DNA from 2 places in the Amycolatopsis sp. NPDC089917 genome. Region 2 is predicted to be linked to the other one. Evidence: riboswitches for the same ligand, from Rfam matches in the RefSeq annotation. Region 2 holds a riboswitch; the other holds the start of a gene.

Region 1 (3,823 bases), on a different contig from region 2:
CAGAACGGCACGTTCGAGCGCGTACTCCGGGTTGGCCGCGACCCCCTTGACCTCCGCATTGAGCCTGGCGACGATCCGCATCGCGGTGGCGAGGCCGTCCTGTCCCCAGCCACGAGCCTGCCCCTGCGCCTTGCGGACCTTCCACGGCGGCATCCCCAGCTCGCCCGCCATCTGATTCGGGTTCCCGCGGCCCGCGCCCGACACCCGCGCGATCGTCCGGACGGCGTCGGCGAGGGCGTCCGCGACCAGCACGTGGGGAACACCCAGCTGCATCGCCCAGCGCAGCGACTCCAGCGCCGCCGTCTTGTCGCCGGCGACGGCCTTCTCGGCGACGGCGAACCCGTTCACGTCCGCGCGCCCCCGGTGATAGCGCCGGACAGCCTGCTCGTCGACCGTGCCACCGGCGTCCGCGACGAGCTGGGTCGCGGCCGACGACAGCTCGCGCAGATCCGAGCCGACGGCGTCGATCAGCGCGAGCACGGCCGCACCGTCGATCTTCCCGCCTACCCGGCGGACCTCGTTGCGGACAAAGGATTCCCGTTCGGCGGGCTTGGTCAGCTTCGGGCACTCGACGATCTCCGCCCCGGCCTTTTTCAGGGCCGCCGGAAGCGCCTTCGCGGCCTTGCTCCGGCCGCCTCCGCTGTGCACGACGACGAGCACGATGCCGTCGGCGGGCGCCTTGACGTAGGCCATCACCCCGTCGGAGAGCTCCTGCGAGATGTCGTGCGCGGATTCGAGGACGATCACCCTGCCCTCGGCGAACAGCGAGGGGCTGACCATCTCCGCGAGGGCGGGGACTGTGAGGTCCGACACCCGGATCCGGGTCAGATCCGCCGTCGGATCGGCCGCTTTGGCCGCGTCCGAGGCGCTGCGGACCGCGCGTTCGATCAGCAGCTCTTCCTCACCGAGAACCAGGACCAGCGGCGATGGGGCGGAAGCTTGCGTCGTCACGGTGACGATCCTGCCACTCCTCCTCTCGTGTGCTTTGTCCGGTGATGTGTTCCGGGCACGGTGGCCCCATCTGAGCCTCATGTCGTACGGTGTTGGCGAGGCGACGCGATCACGCGCGTGCCGACAATCGAATACCGCTCATCCAGAGGGGCAGAGGGAACGGCCCGATGAAGCCCCGGCAACCGGCGTCAGCCTGTCATCCCGCGATCGCGGGGTAGCTGACGAACACGGTGCCAATTCCGGCCCGCCACGGCGGGGCAGATGAGGAAAGGAACCTCGCGATGACCGCAACCCTCGGCACGACTTCCACCACCAAGACCCCGGATCTCGGACCGGCCGTCGAACTGGTGTCGAAGGAAGAGGGCCACCGGCAGCCGCTCGCTCCCGAATTCGTTTCCGCCGAGGACTTCTCGCCGCTCGAGGTCGCCTACGACTTCGGCCGCGTGCGCCGCGAGGACATCGAAGCCGGGCCGAAGAACATCTGGCGCTACAAGAAGCTCCTTCCCGTTCCCTCGAACGTCGAAGAGATCCCCAACACCGAACCCGGCGCCACCCGGCTGATCCAGGCCGACAGGCTCGCGAAAGCCTTGGGCGTCAAGAAGGTCTGGGTCAAGGACGACACCGGCAATCCCACTCACTCGTTCAAGGACCGCGTGGTCGCCGTCGCACTGGCCGCCGCCCGCGAGTTCGGGTTCGACGTGCTCGCCTGTCCGTCGACCGGCAACCTGGCCAACGCGGTCGCCGCCGCCGCGGCCCGCGCGGGCTGGCGGTCGGTCGTGCTGATCCCGAAGACCCTTGAGCGCGCCAAGATCCTCACCACCGCCGTGTACGACGGCGACCTGATCGCGGTCGACGGCAACTACGACGACGTGAACCGGCTCGCCACCCAGCTCGCGGCCGAGCAGGAGACCTGGGCGTTCGTCAACGTGAACGTCCGGCCGTACTACTCCGAAGGCTCCAAGACGCTGGCCTTCGAGGTCGCCGAGCAGCTCGGCTGGCGGCTTCCCTCCCAGATCGTGGTGCCGATCGCCTCCGGTTCGCAGCTCACCAAGGTGGACAAGGGTTTCCGCGAGTTCGGGCAGCTCGGCCTCGTCGACGAAACGCCGTACAAGGTGTTCGGCGCGCAGGCCACCGGGTGTTCCCCCGTCTCGGCGGCCTTCCGCGCGGGTCACGACGTCGTCCAGCCGGTCAAGCCGGACACCATCGCCCGGTCGCTGGCGATCGGCAACCCGGCCGACGGCCCCTACGTCCTCGACGTGGTCAACCGCACCGGCGGCGCGATCGAAGACGTCACCGACGAAGAGGTCGTCGAGGGCATCCGGCTGCTCGCCCGCACCGAGGGCATCTTCACCGAGACCGCCGGCGGGGTCACCGTCGCGACGGCGAAGAAGCTCATCGAGACCGGCAAGCTCAACCCCGACGAGGAGATCGTTCTCCTGATCACCGGCGACGGCCTCAAGACCCTCGACGCCGTCGAGGACAAGATCGGCCCGAAGGCCACTGTCAGCGCCTCGGCCGACGCGGTCCGCGAGGCTCTCGGCCTCTGAGTTCCCGCCGGCCCGCCTCACGAACGAGGCGGGCCGCGGGGCTCACCCCGACGCACCAAGGCGAGGCCCCGCGCGTCGGTGACGACAGCCGTGTCGCCGTCCTTGTCCGTCCTGGCCACCGAAGCACCAACGGCCGCCAGAGTGTCCAAAGTGGACTTGTTCGGATGGCCGTAGGTGTTCCCGGCGCCGACACTCACCAGCGCGACACGTGGTGCGACGGCGTTGAGGAAATCCGGTGCCGTGTAGCGACTTCCGTGGTGCGGGACCTTCAAGATCTCGGCACGCAGGTCGGCGCCTTCCGCCATCAGGTCGGCCTGCGCGGCCAGTTCGACGTCGCCGGTCAACAGCAACCGGCCCGCCGGGGTCCCGGCACGCAGGACGACGGAACCGTTGTTGATCACCGTGCCGTCCTGTTCCCGAACCGACCGCCGGGTGACATAACGCGGCCCCAGCACGTCCAGTGAAAGACCCGGCCAGTCTAGCCGTTGTCCGATCCCCAGTTCCAGCAAGGGAATCCCGCGGCGCGCTGTCTCGTCCGCGACCTGCTGCCACGCCCAGGCGGGCGCTCTGCCCGGACCGACGGCGACAGCTCCGACCGACCGGCCCTCGAAGACGGATTCGAGGCCGCCGATGTGATCGGCGTGCAGATGGCTCAGCACGATCAGCGGAACGCGGTCGATCCCGAGTCTGCTCAGGCATTCGTCGACCGGTCCCGGTTCCGGCCCGGTGTCGACCAGGATCGCCCTCCCCGGCTCACCCGTGGCGAGAACGACAGCGTCACCCTGCCCGACGTCGCAGGCGACGGCACTCCACGACGCCGGTGGCCACGCCGGGGCCAGCACGCGAACCGGTACGAAGACGAGGAGCCCGCCCGCCAACGCGACCGCCAGCAGGATCCTGGCGTGACGCAGCCGGATGGCGACGAGCAGCACGACGAGCAGTGCGGCCGCCAGAAGCCCGCCCCACCAGCCATCCGGCCAGTCCACCACCGCTCCCGGCGCGCGGGCGCCGTGACGTGCCACGGTGATGAGCCAGCTCGCCTCGGGTTCGGTCAGCCGGACCAGCAGCCTGCCCGCCGACGGCCACCACGGTCCGACCACGGTGGCGAGCACGCCGAACACCGTGGCCGGGGCGACCACCGGCACGGCGAGCACGTTGGTCACCACCGAGACGAGACTGACCGATCCCGCCATGCCCGCGATGATCGGCGCCGTCATCACGAACGCGGCCAGCGGGATGGCCAGCCCCTCGGCGTAGCCGGCCGGCACACCGCGTCCGACCAGCCACTCGGCCCACCTCGGCGCGAGCAGGACGAGCCCGGCCGT
Region 2 (3,823 bases):
GGTGAGGAGGTCGATCCCCCACAGCACCGCAGCGACGACGAACACGACGGCGACGCGCTTCTTGGGCAGCGGCGGCGCCGGTGGCGCGGTTTCGGGCTCTGTGCTCACTCCCCCATTGTCCACGGAGCGTGCTCAGGGCTCCCCGGCGGCCGCCTTCGGCCTGCTCAGGAGCGCCGCGAACGCCCCGGCGAGCGCGACCAGCGACGACAGCACCAGCGCGAGCGGTCCTTGCGCGAGCACGACGGCACAGAGCACGAACGCCGCGGCCACGACCAGCACGAGCACGCTCCGCTCCAGCCAGGCGAGCGCGACCAGGCCCAAGGTCAGCAGGATCGCGCTCCGCGCGTCGCCGTCGATCTCGAATTCCCAGAAACCGACCAGATCCGCCAGCAGGATCGCGACCAGGCCCCCGACCGCGATCGCGGCGACCTTCCACCATCGCACGGGCCGCGACCGACAAGCGTAGAAAAGCACCGTGCCGAGGTAGACCGCGAGGACGGCGAACAGCCAGTTGTCCATCCGGCTCATGCCGATGACCGAGACGGCACTCGCGGTCTCACGGCTCATCTCCAGGCCGTAGAGGCCTTGGTACACCCCCGGGCCCGGGTTGGGCGCGTAGGCGAACCATCCTCCGGATCGGCTCGAACCGACGGACAAGGCCACCACCACCAGCTGAGCGAATCCCAGCAACGCCAGCGGAAACCAGTAACGCGGTCGCTCGTTCCCCATGCGGGGTGAGGGTAGTGGGTCAGGCGCAGAACGGAGGAAGCTCCCGCGGATCGTTCTCCGGCACCCAGCGGCCCTCCGGCTTCTCGTACTGCCAGCGCGCGCCGCGGGCGACGATCTGGCGCAGCGCCAGAACGAGCCGGTCGACGTGTTCGGTGGTGCTGCCGAGGCCGAGGCTGACCCGGATGGCCTGCTGCCCCGTCGAACCGGCGGCGGAGATCAGCCGTTTGGTCGCCACGTGCGCGCAGAACGCGCCGTCCCGGACGCCGATGCCGTACTCCGCGGACAGGACCGCGGCGAGCCAGCCCGGTTCGAAGCCGTCGACGACGAAGCTGAGCGTGCCGACCCTGTCGACCGGCGCGTCGAACAGCCGCAGCTCGGCGAATCCGGGGATCCCGGCGAGACCGCGACGCAGCCGCGCCAGCAGTTCGTCCTCGTGGGCGACGATGGCGTCCCAGTTCTCGGACAGCGCCTCGCAGGCGACGCCGAGCGCGTAGACGCCGACGGTGTTGGGGGAACCTGCTTCGTGCCGCTCGGCGCCCGCGTTCCAGACCACGCCGAAGTCTTCGGCTTCGCGGGTGACGAGCTTCGTCGCACCGCCGCCGGCGAGGTACGGCTGGGCGGCGCGCAGCCAGTCGGCACGGCCGATCAGCGCACCGGCGCCGAAGGGCGCGTACAGCTTGTGGCCCGACAGCGCGATGTAGTCGACGTCCAGCTTGCGCACGGAGATCTTGCGGTGCGGCGCGAGCTGCGCCGCGTCCAGCGCGATCCGGGCGCCGTGCCGGCGCGCGACGGCCGCGATCTCCTTGACGGGCAACAGTTCCCCGGTCACGTTGGACGCGCCGGTGATGACGACCAGCCGCGGGCCCTGCGGGCAGTCCGCGAGCGCTTCGTCCACAGCGGACACCGCGGCGAGGCGGGTGCGCGGGGTCTCGATCCGGCGGACGTTCGGGCCCTTCCACGGCAGCAGCGCGGCGTGGTGGTCGGTGTCGAACACGACGACCGACGTGTGCTTCGGCAGGCTACGGGCGAGAAGGTTGAAGGAATCGGTGGTGTTGCGGGTGAAAACGACGGTATCGGTCGACCGCGCGTCGACGAAGTCGCGCAGGATCCCGCGCGTGCGCTCGTAAAGCCTGGTGGAGATCTGCGAGGCGAACCCGGCGCCGCGGTGGACGCTGGCGTACCAGGGAAGGAACTCGTCGACCGCGTCGCGCACCTTGTCCAGACACGGGGCGCTCGCCGCGTGATCGAGGTTGGCGTAGCCGATTTCGCCGCCGGTGACCAGCGGAACCCGCAGACCGGCACACGCCACCGTCGGAATTTCGTGCGAGACAACGGTTTCCGCGACGGCGGCGGGGGCGTTCGTGCGTTCGAGAGCGAGAGTCATGGTCATCCTCCGGGCCAGGGGACCCGACGAGGATCCCGCGCTTGCCCGTCGCACCACGCGACGAGCCAGGTCCTCACCCGGGGCACCCCACCGCGGAAGGAGGGTTGCCGGCCAGCTAGCCGGGGCTTGACGCTGACACTCGTGACCTACGAACGAAGTTAGCGGATCAGCGGGCGATCAAGCCACCCCTTGTCCGCATCTTGAGACGCCGCTCACGTACTCCGCAAGCGAAAAGAACCGTTGCCCGGCGCCGCGCCGCGCCGGGCAACGGGAGGTCAGACGCGGAATCGGCCCGGCAACGGGACGATCGAACGCGAAGAGACCTCGGTCGCGGTACCGGAGTACTGATCGGTGCCCGCGGTGAACTGCCAGCCGCCGAACGTCTTGCCGTCGACAGCCTCGCCGTAGGCCTCGGCGACCTTGGTCGAGACCTCGTCGTAGGACATGCCGTTCCAGTTGCCCGCGCCGACGCCGAAGTCGCGCGAGTCGCCGCCCTGGGCCGCGGCCGCGGGCAGGGTCCACAGGGTGAAGTGCACGTGGGCGCCGGTGCTGCTGCCACCGCAGGGCAGCGCGTTGCCGGTCCGGCCGAGGGCGTCGCCAGGAGCGACCTTCTGGCCGTCGGTGACCGAAATGCGCTCCATGTGGTAGTACCCGGTCCGCCAGCCGCCGTCGTGATCGACGGTCACCCAGTCACCGCCCGAGCAGTGCTGGATCCGGACCGTGCCGGCCAGCGGGGCGCGGACGGTCTTGTCACCGGGACTGAAGTCGATGGCGTTCTTCACGCCGGAGTTCCCGTCGTCCGAGTGGATCCCCGCCGAGTAGACCGACTGGCCCGTGTCGAAGGGCAAGCCGAACGCCGGGAAGGCGCCGGCCGCGGAAGCCGCCGGCGCGGCGAGAACCACTCCGACGAGTGTGGCCGCGGCCCCCAGACCGGCGAACCGTGCAGGAAGTTTCGTCACCTTGCGTACTCCTTACCCCGTGACACTCACCCATTCGATGGAGTCGATTGCCGGGAAAGTAATCCAAAAGGAGTACAAAGGGAAGAATTTTCTGAGATCAACCGACGAACAGCTGGTGCCGGTTCGTGACCTACTGGCCGGATTCGCCCTTCCACCTGGCGAGGCGTCCGGCGCGGTCGACGGCGCGGAGCCGTCGTTCGGCCGCGTCACGGGCGTCGGAGGTGGTCACGACGAGTAACTGGTCGCGTTCCTGGAGGCGGGTGTTCTTGTTGGGCGTGAAGCCGGCGCCGCCGCGGACGAGGAGGCTGATCGTCGCCCCCACCGGCAGCCGCAGTTCGGCCAGGTAGACGCCGTGCATCTTGGATCCTGCGTTGATCCGGACCTGCAGGAGTTCCGCGCCCATCTCGTCGAGCGGCGCGGAGTCGACGTCGATCTCGTGCGCTTCGGCGTGCTGGGCCAGCCCGAGCGCTCTCGCGAGCGGGGTCAGCGTCGCGCCCTGGAGCAGCGTCAGCACGATGACCAGCACGAACACCGCGTCGACCAGCTCCTGCGCGCCGGGCACGCCGGACGACAGCGGGATCAGCGCGAGCACGATCGGCACCGCCCCGCGCAACCCGGCCCAGGACAGGAACACCTGTTCTCGCCAGGGGACCTTGAACGGCAGCGCCGACAGCAGCACCGACAGCGGCCGGGCCAGCAGCAGCACGACCGCGCCCGCGACCAGGCCCTGGACCAGGCTTTCGAAGATCCG

Evidence for each region. Region 2 has a riboswitch for S-adenosylmethionine ahead of AB0N89_RS04295 (aminotransferase class V-fold PLP-dependent enzyme). Riboswitches for the same ligand answer to the same signal wherever they lie in the genome.
Region 1: another riboswitch for S-adenosylmethionine. It lies ahead of thrC (threonine synthase); the one in region 2 lies ahead of AB0N89_RS04295 (aminotransferase class V-fold PLP-dependent enzyme).

What each region holds. Positions count from the first base shown of each region.
Region 1 is NZ_JBFBGL010000024.1:55,494-59,316, reverse strand. Features, by position in the region: gene holA (DNA polymerase III subunit delta) at 1-951, opposite strand, end outside; SAM riboswitch class I at 1,087-1,219, shown strand; gene thrC (threonine synthase) at 1,233-2,498, shown strand; gene AB0N89_RS19185 (ComEC/Rec2 family competence protein) at 2,516-3,823, opposite strand, start outside.
Region 2 is NZ_JBFBGL010000003.1:194,698-198,520, forward strand. Features, by position in the region: gene lspA (signal peptidase II) at 1-108, opposite strand, end outside; gene AB0N89_RS04290 (hypothetical protein) at 133-729, opposite strand; gene AB0N89_RS04295 (aminotransferase class V-fold PLP-dependent enzyme) at 749-2,113, opposite strand; SAM riboswitch class IV at 2,146-2,260, opposite strand; gene AB0N89_RS04300 (M23 family metallopeptidase) at 2,389-3,072, opposite strand; gene AB0N89_RS04305 (potassium/proton antiporter) at 3,203-3,823, opposite strand, start outside.